4 regions of the Pseudoalteromonas sp. bablab_jr011 genome follow, and region 1 is predicted to be linked to each of the others. Evidence: predicted binding sites of a transcription regulator. Region 1 holds the regulator's gene; each other region holds the start of a gene.
The links. The regulator sigma-54, encoded in region 1, starts transcription at its own class of promoters, with help from an activator protein. The targets are predictions, from matches to a motif close to GTTGGCACGNNNNTNGNNT.
Positions count from the first base shown of each region.

Region 2: glnA (glutamate--ammonia ligase) is a predicted target of sigma-54. The motif match lies at 1,265-1,283, and genes of this name have one in related genera.
Region 3: flgB (flagellar basal body rod protein FlgB) is a predicted target of sigma-54. The motif match lies at 955-973, and genes of this name have one in related genera.
Region 4: JIG41_RS19540 (EF-hand domain-containing protein) is a predicted target of sigma-54. The motif match lies at 1,339-1,357, and genes of this name have one in related genera.

Region 1 covers NZ_JACDWU010000326.1:14,905-17,110, forward strand. Annotated here, with positions in the region: gene lptB (LPS export ABC transporter ATP-binding protein) at 1-140, shown strand, start outside; gene JIG41_RS21735 (RNA polymerase factor sigma-54) at 255-1,751, shown strand; gene hpf (ribosome hibernation promoting factor) at 1,778-2,065, shown strand; gene ptsN (PTS IIA-like nitrogen regulatory protein PtsN) at 2,069-2,206, shown strand, end outside.
Region 2 covers NZ_JACDWU010000324.1:4,349-6,554, forward strand. Annotated here, with positions in the region: gene glnA (glutamate--ammonia ligase) at 1-1,209, opposite strand, end outside; gene typA (translational GTPase TypA) at 1,716-2,206, shown strand, end outside.
Region 3 covers NZ_JACDWU010000282.1:10,497-12,702, reverse strand. Annotated here, with positions in the region: gene JIG41_RS16170 (chemotaxis protein) at 1-21, shown strand, start outside; gene JIG41_RS16165 (protein-glutamate O-methyltransferase CheR) at 43-873, shown strand; gene flgB (flagellar basal body rod protein FlgB) at 1,007-1,417, shown strand; gene flgC (flagellar basal body rod protein FlgC) at 1,420-1,851, shown strand; gene JIG41_RS16150 (flagellar hook assembly protein FlgD) at 1,865-2,206, shown strand, end outside.
Region 4 covers NZ_JACDWU010000304.1:1,124-3,329, reverse strand. Annotated here, with positions in the region: gene JIG41_RS19560 (amidohydrolase) at 1-145, opposite strand, end outside; gene JIG41_RS19555 (EF-hand domain-containing protein) at 250-483, opposite strand; gene JIG41_RS19550 (EF-hand domain-containing protein) at 488-721, opposite strand; gene JIG41_RS19545 (hypothetical protein) at 840-1,067, opposite strand; gene JIG41_RS19540 (EF-hand domain-containing protein) at 1,077-1,304, opposite strand; gene JIG41_RS19535 (HAMP domain-containing sensor histidine kinase) at 1,617-2,206, shown strand, end outside.

The sequences.
Region 1 (2,206 bases):
ATGTGAGAGAAACCCTTGATGTTTGTGAAAAAGCCTACATTGTTTCTCATGGGGAGCTAATTGCATCAGGTACACCTGAACATGTGTTAGCCGACCAAACTGTACGCGATGTGTATCTAGGCGAGCAATTCAGGCTTTAAATACGCCACCGACTAGAGCATCTGCTAGACTTATAACAATGACAATAAATCAAATAAATAGTTAACGGCATCGTGCTATTGTTTGATAAGACTAAAAAGGATTGTTAGGGATACATGAGGCAATCATTACAGCTGCGCATGGGCCAGCAACTTACAATGACTCCACAACTGCAACAGGCTATCCGTTTGTTGCAGCTCAGTACATTGGATCTCCAGCAAGAAATTCAAGAAGCGTTAGACTCTAACCCTTTGCTTGAAGTTGAAGAAGCAGATTATGCAGAAGAGAGTATTGGCAAGAACGAGCAAAAAGCCGAATCTGACGATACCCAACTAAGCGCGTCGGCTGACGAAGCTGCGAGCGAGTACGAGCAAGAAAGCAGTGATGCCCTCAACAAAGACACCGTAAGTGACGACTTAGCAATGGATGTTACGTGGGATGAGTACATGAGTGCTGCCCCATCAAGTTCCTCAGGTCCAATGCCTGAAGATGAATCAATTTACCAAGGCGCATCAACCGAAACTCTCCACGAATACCTAATGTGGCAGTTACAACTAACTCCATTCAGCCCAACAGACGAAGCGATTGCCGTTGCGATTGTTGAGGCAATTGATGATTCGGGTATTTTAACCGTAAGCTGCGAAGACATTGTTGAAAGCTTCAATCAAAATAACGATGAAGAAGAAATCGAACTTGATGAAGTCGAAGCTGTCTTAAAAAGAATCCAATTATTCGATCCTGTCGGTATTGGCGCCCGTAGTTTACAAGAATGTTTGTGTATTCAATTACGCCAATTCGATGCTGACACCCCCTATTTAGCTGAAACTAAAATGGTGTTATCAGAACATATTGAATTATTAGCGAGTCGTGACTATCGCACTTTGATGAAAAAGACTAAGCTTAAAGAAAGTGAGCTGAAAGAAGTCATGACATTGATCCACAGCTTAAATCCAAAGCCTGCGGATACAATTGTTAGAGAAGAGTCTGAATACGTGATACCCGATGTATCCGTAAAAAAAATAAAAGGCCGTTGGGTAGTTGAACTAAACCCAGACTGCATGCCGAAAATCAGAGTGAATAGCCACTATGCGGCGATGTCACGTTCTGTAAAATCAAGCAGTGATAGCCAATTTATTCGCTCTCATTTACAAGAAGCAAAATGGTTTATTAAAAGCTTAGAAAGCCGTAATGACACGTTATTAAAAGTGACTAACTGTATTGTTCAACAACAACAGGCTTTCTTTGAACATGGTCCTGAGGCCATGAAACCCATGGTATTAAATGATGTCGCAGAAATGGTCGAAATGCATGAATCAACAATTTCGCGAGTAACAACACAAAAATACATGCATACCCCGCGGGGAATTTTTGAGTTGAAATATTTCTTCTCCAGCCATGTAAGCACTGAAAATGGGGGTGAGTGTTCATCTACGGCAATTCGCGCTTTAATCAAAAAGCTAATCGCCGCAGAAAACACAGCTAAACCATTGAGTGATAGCAAAATTGCAGATATATTGGCTGAGCAAGGAATTAAAGTAGCTAGACGGACAATAGCAAAATATCGAGAGTCTCTAGCAATACCTCCGTCGAATCAGCGTAAGAGTCTGATTTAGACGTTTTACATAGAAGGAAAATGCTTATGCAACTAAATTTAACTGGTCGTCATGTAGAAATCACAGATTCATTAAGAGACTATGTAAACACCAAGTTTGCGAAACTAGAAAGGCATTTTGACCACATTAATAATGTTCATGTCATTCTAGATGTAGAAAAACTAAGCCAAAAAGCAGAAGCAACTTTACATGTAAACGGAGGCGAGTTATTTGCCTCTACTGAACACCAAGATATGTATGCAGCCATCGACTCGTTAATCGATAAACTTGATCGTCAAGTAATTAAACACAAAGAGAAATTAGCTCGACACTAAATTATGAAACTTAGTTCACTTACTAACCAGGACTGCAGCAAAGCTGCGGTCCTTTTTAATAGCAAAAAAAGAATTCTCGAATTTATCAGCGAACTGGCTCATGAGCAGCTCCCTCATTTATCTCAGCAAGATATACTCAAT
Region 2 (2,206 bases), on a different contig from region 1:
TTCTTCAGCAGGTAGATCGTATAAGTCTTTATCCATTGCATCGCCAGGGTGGATCTTGTTTTGAATACCGTCAAGGCCAGCCATAAGCATTGCAGAGAATGCTAAGTATGGGTTTGCTGTTGGATCAGGGAAGCGTACTTCGATACGACGTCCTTTTGCAGATGGTACTACAGGGATACGGATTGAAGCAGAGCGGTTACGTGCAGAGTATGCAAGCATTACTGGCGCTTCGAAACCTGGTACAAGACGTTTGTACGAGTTAGTTGACGCGTTAGCGAATGCGTTGATTGCTTTAGCGTGCTTGATGATACCACCGATGTAGTAAAGCGCTTCTTCAGAAAGACCTGCGTATTTGTCACCAGCGAAGATGTTCACGCCATCTTTACCTAAAGATTGGTGACAGTGCATACCAGAACCGTTATCACCTACAAGAGGCTTAGGCATGAATGTCGCTGTTTTACCATAAAGGTGAGCCATGTTATGGATAACATATTTCATCTCTTGGATTTCGTCAGCTTTTAATACCATTGTATTGAAGCGTGTTGCGATTTCGTTTTGACCCGCAGTTGCTACTTCGTGGTGGTGTGCTTCAACAACTTGGCCTAGCTCTTCAAGAACTAAACACGTTGCTGAACGCCAGTCGTGAGATGAGTCGATTGGTGAACATGGGAAGTAACCACCTTTAACACCTGGACGATGACCTTTATTGCCACCTTCGTAATCTTTATCTGAGTTCCAAGCCGCTTCGATGTCGTCGATTTTATACATAGAACCAGACATGTCTGATTTGTATTTAACGTCATCAAATAGGAAGAACTCTGGCTCTGGGCCAAATAATACTGTGTCTGCGATACCAGTTGAACGCATGTACTCTTCTGCACGTTTAGCAACAGAGCGAGGGTCACGCTCGTAACCTTGAAGTGTTGAAGGCTCAACAACGTCACAACGTACGATTAAAGTTGCTTCTTCAGAAAATGGGTCCATTTTTGCAGACTCAGGAACAGGCATTAATACCATGTCTGATTCGTTGATACCTTTCCAACCAGCAATTGAAGAACCGTCAAACATTTTGCCGTCTTCAAAGAAGTCTTCATCAACTTGATGATGAGGAATAGAAACATGCTGTTCTTTACCTTTGGTATCAGTAAAGCGTAAATCAATGAACTTAACGTCATTTTCTTTGATAAAATCTAAAACCGATTGTGACATGTGTCCTCCAATTGTTGGGTTTTATTTTTGCTGCATTATTGCTTTTGTTCTATGTAAGCTGGTTTCATGCCAAATTTTTAACGCCTTGTTTAGGCTTATAAAAATAAAATAAAGCGCATTTTGTTAATTATTTTTGCACTGTTTTGGTGCGTAAAATGTTCATTGTGGTGCGTTATGCTTACCGGTTGTATTTGCACAACGATTAGCCACCCTAGATAGCATAAACGAAATGTACTTTAGTGCCAAAATATTGCTAAAAAGGTGATTTTTTACCAGTTTTGATGTTCGATTAAAGATAAAATTAATAAAATTGTCATTTATAAAACAGATACTTATAAAAAGCCTGAAGAAAGTTTATAAAATTGTATTGGATAAACTTTCATCCATGCCATTATTAAGGGATAATATGCGCCCTTTTAAATCCTATGCTTAGACATCTGTTGAAAATGCAGGTGAGTGCGTAGATCTTGCAGGATCAATGAGATTCAATTTCTCTGAGAAAAAATATGAGCATCGAAAAGTTAAGAAATATAGCGATTATCGCCCACGTTGACCACGGTAAAACAACTTTGGTTGATAAACTGCTTGAGCAATCAGGCACATTAGAAACACGCGGCGGTAATGAAGAGCGCGTGATGGACTCAAACGACATTGAGAAAGAACGTGGTATTACCATTTTGGCTAAAAACACAGCCATCTCTTGGAATGATTACCACATCAATATCGTAGACACCCCAGGACACGCCGACTTCGGTGGTGAAGTTGAACGCGTACTTTCGATGGCTGACTCAGTATTGTTACTTGTTGATGCTCAAGAAGGTCCAATGCCACAAACGCGCTTCGTAACGCAAAAAGCGTTCGCGCAAGGTTTGAAGCCAATCGTTGTTATCAATAAAATTGATAAGCCGGGTGCACGCCCTGATTGGGTTATGGATCAAATCTTTGATTTATTCGATAACCTTGGTGCAACTGACGAACAGTTAGACTTTAAAGTTAT
Region 3 (2,206 bases), on a different contig from region 1:
AAGTGGGTTCATTGTGATTAATTATTTATAGGTGGTATTACTTTGGAAAATAAGCACTTACAACAAAGCGAATACGATCAGTTCCGCTCTTTTTTAGAGCAACAATGTGGCATTGTACTAGGCGATAACAAACTTTATTTAGTGAAAAGTCGCTTGGCGCCATTGATGGCGCGTTTTAATGTTGAGTCATTGTCACAGTTGGTAAGTAAAACCTTGAGTCCTCACGAGAGGCAGCTTCGTGCCGCAGTGGTTGATGCAATGACAACAAACGAAACTTTGTGGTTTCGTGATCAATACCCATTTGAATTGCTTAAAACTAAACTTTTCCCTGAATTCAAAGAATTGCGTCGTCCAATTAAAATTTGGTCAGCGGCAAGTTCATCAGGTCAAGAACCGTATTCTATTGCCATGTCGGTTGCTGAGTTTCAATCTAAGCAACCTGGCGTTTTAAAAATGGGCGCACAAATTATCGGCACAGATATTTCTAATACTATGCTTGATATGTGTAAAAACGCAGAATATGACTCACTGGCTTTGGCACGTGGTCTGTCTGTTGAAAGACGTCAAAAGTTTTTTAAAGACAGTGGTAATGGTATGGCTCAAGTAGTTGATCCAATAAAGAAAATGGTCAGTTTTAGGCATTTAAACTTATTGGATTCGTATGCCTTGATGGGTAAATTTGATATTATTTTTTGCCGTAATGTATTGATCTACTTTGCACCTGAAGTAAAAGCAAAAATTATCGCGCAATTTGCGCAAGCACTTAATCCAAAAGGCTACCTGTTTTTAGGCGCTTCAGAGTCAATGGCTGGCCTTAGTGACAGTTTTGATATGGTGCGATGTAATCCGGGTATCATCTACCAGAAAAAGTAATCTTTCCTTAGCAACCTAGTTCTTAGGTTGCTAATTTCATTATATATCAACACCTTAATTATTAAATAATCATGCTTAATTTTTGGCTTACCTTTTGCATTAGCTAAGGAGAGTCAAATTTTTGGAGATGGTTATGGCTATCAGTTTTGATAAAGCATTCGGTGTGCATCCTCATGCCATGTTGATCCGTTCACAACGCGCTGAGTTATTAGCGACAAATATCGCTAATGCTGATACGCCGGGCTATAAAGCGAAAGATGTCGATTTTGCATCCGCATTAAAAGCGGCAAAAAGCAACCAGCACGGCGGCAATAGCATGGTAAGAACGGATGAGAAACACCTTGCCGGTGGCAGTCGATTTGTTGGTAATTCAGAAATGTTTCGTACGCCAAATCAAGCAGATACAGGTGATGGTAACTCTGTTGATATACAAGTGGAACGAAACTTGTATGTACAAAACTCATTAGAGTATCAGGCAAGCCTGCAATTTATGAGTAGTAAAATTAAAGGCCTTAAAAAAGCCCTCGGTAGTCAAGGAGCTTAATCATGAGTTTATATAATGTTTTTGATATTTCGGGCACGGGTATGAGCGCACAAAATGTTCGCTTAAATACCACAGCAAGTAATATTTCGAATGCAAATACAATTAGCTCAAGCCAAGACCAGACATACCGAGCGCGCCATCCTGTGTTTGCTGCTGAACTTACAAAAGCGTCAGCATCGCAAAGTAATCCGCAGGGCTCTTCTGTTGGCGTTAAAGTATTAGGCATTGTAGAGAGCGATAAGCCGCTACAAATAGAATACAACCCGAATCACCCCAGCGCGGATGAAAATGGGTATATCTATAAACCAAATGTCAACGTTGTAGAAGAAATGGCTAATATGATTTCTGCCTCTCGCTCTTACCAAACAAATGTGCAAGTTGCTGATGCAGCTAAGCAAATGTTAAGTAAAACACTGTTGTTAGGACAACGGTAATCGAGGATAAGTTATGAGTAACGACATCAGCTCTGCATCATCATCCTATATGGATAGCTTGCGTTGGAATGAGACAAACACGCCAACAGCAAAAGAAGACAGTAATACACTGTCTCAAGAAGATTTCTTTTCGTTGTTAACGCAGCAGTTGTCGTTTCAAGATCCGAGCAATCCTGCTGATAACGATCAAATGATTGCGCAAATGACGAACTTTACCATGGCAGAAGGTATTTCAAATTTAAACACAAAATTTGAGTCACTCACTGCATCCATGACATCAAATTCGGCATTACAAGCGTCAACGTTAGTGGGTAAGCAAGCGTTGCTTGAGTCAGAGACTATTGACTTTGATGGC
Region 4 (2,206 bases), on a different contig from region 1:
CTTTTCCATCTTTAAAGACTAAGGTTGAAAATTGCTGTGTCTGACCTTGATAGGTTGGTGTGTAACCATTTACGTTATAAATAACGGTGGTGTTAGCGAAGCAAGATATCGATGCAGTTGCGAGTAAGCTGATAATGAGTTTCATACTATTCTTATTTTTATTGATTTATAAAAACAGTATCAGAGTTGCTGTAAACTGCAAATAATTAGGTAATTAAAACGTGCAAAGGGTGACTCGCACCCTCAGCATTATTTGCTAGCATATTCATTAAATTCAGCAAACGATAACTTATTGTCTTTATCGCTGTCGTAACTTTTAAAACGAGACCACAGAGCGGGGTCTCGTGCAGATTCAGAACGGCTTAAGAAGCCATCTTCATTACGATCGAGTTGTTTAAATTTTTCTCCAATACTTTCTGTTGCAAAAACCATACTGCTATATAAACCACAGATTATAAGACTGGCGAAAGTGTATTTTGACATTGCTTTAACTCTTGTTTGTTAAGTAGTGCTTAAATTCAAGGAGTGATATTTGCTGATCGTTGTCTGTATCCCATTTAGCCATGTGCTTTTGCAAGTGTGGCTGAGATGCAAGCTCTTCAACACTTAAATAACCATTTTTATCTTTGTCTAAATGATCAAATCGCTGCTTAACATCTAATGCTAAGGTATTGAAGCTTATAGTAATTAAAGTGAATGAAGCAAGTGTCGCAATTTTCATAATAAAACTCCTCAGAAAGTAAAATCCTTTTTGGGAAAAGTGCTTGCCATAATTTAAATCCCAAAATTTAAATCCGTTTACACGCTCCCTCTGGGATTATGGCAAGCACTTTAAGAGGTTAAGGTTTGAATTTTTCAAACTCTTGTTCAGATAATCGCTGATCATTATTTGTATCAAGATCAGTAAATTGCTTAATTAGCTCAGGGTGTTCATTAGCTTCAGAAAGTGAAATTGCATTGTCTGCATTGCTATCAAACTTAGTAAAACGAACATCCATTTGAGATGCCAAAACGGTCGCACTGATAGCCAAAAATATCAGCGAAAAGGCAGCGATAAGTTGTTTCATAACAATCTCCTATAGAATAAACGACTGAAACTCTGGAAATGAAATTTGGCCATCCTCATTACTATCAATTTGAGAAAAATTGCCATGTAACAGTGCGTCCTCAGATGCTTCAGACTCACTTAGCGCGCCATTACTGTCTTTATCAAGTTCATTAAACGTCTCGTTGAGATCAAGCGCGTATGAGCTTATTGATACTAAGCTGGCAAGCATGATTGAAATACAGGCCATCGTTTTCATTTTGTTTCCTAAAATCTATAACTTATTACGGTATTAACAAAAACAATGCCAACTTTAAAATGTGTTTAATATCAATGGTTTAATTTTTTTCTGAGTGGTTTGCTCAGCAATACTTACAAAGAGTTGTGTCTTTTTTGCAACGTTTTTTGGGTTCTAAAGGATTATTCATTTTAAAACAGAGAGTTATATTGTTGCTGATTAGCAACAAAAAAGCATTTGTTGGTTAAAAAGTGCTGTTATATAGGCTGGATTCAGCGAGTGTCTAAGTTATTTATCTAATAATCATCTTCTGTCACGTTGAAAAGGATCAGTATGCAAGGTCTCGTTGCGAATAAATTTAAACATGCGCTCGATTGGCGGCCCAGTTTAATTGGCCAGTTTGTCTTTAGCACTTTGTTGTCTTTGCTGCCTTTATCGTTGGTTGTGATCGTGTTTTTAAACGCACTGAATAAACAATTGGCTGTGACACAAAAAATTGTCAGCGATAATTATTTAGTTACAAAGGCGTTTAATAGTTTAAAACAAGATTTAAATAGCCTAGAAAGAGCAACAAGACAAAATTGGGTTTTAAAAAGTGAATCACTCGATACCTTAATTGAAAATAAGTGGCAGTCATCGCTGCAAAGTATTGATGAGCTTATTTTTCTTAGTCCATCGACAGAGTATGTGGCGCAGTGGCAGCAATTGGCAGAAGTACTCAACTTTGCCCAGCAACACTTAGTTGCAGAGCAAAAACAAGATGGTGAATTATTTGCCCCAGCAAGCAAACTTATTGCAGAGCAAACTGTGTGGCTACGTGATCAAAATGAATTACGGATCACCAAGAATCAACAGCAATTAAAGGCGCTTCAAGCGTCGTTTATAAACTGGTTGATTGCATTAATTCCACTCACATTATTAGT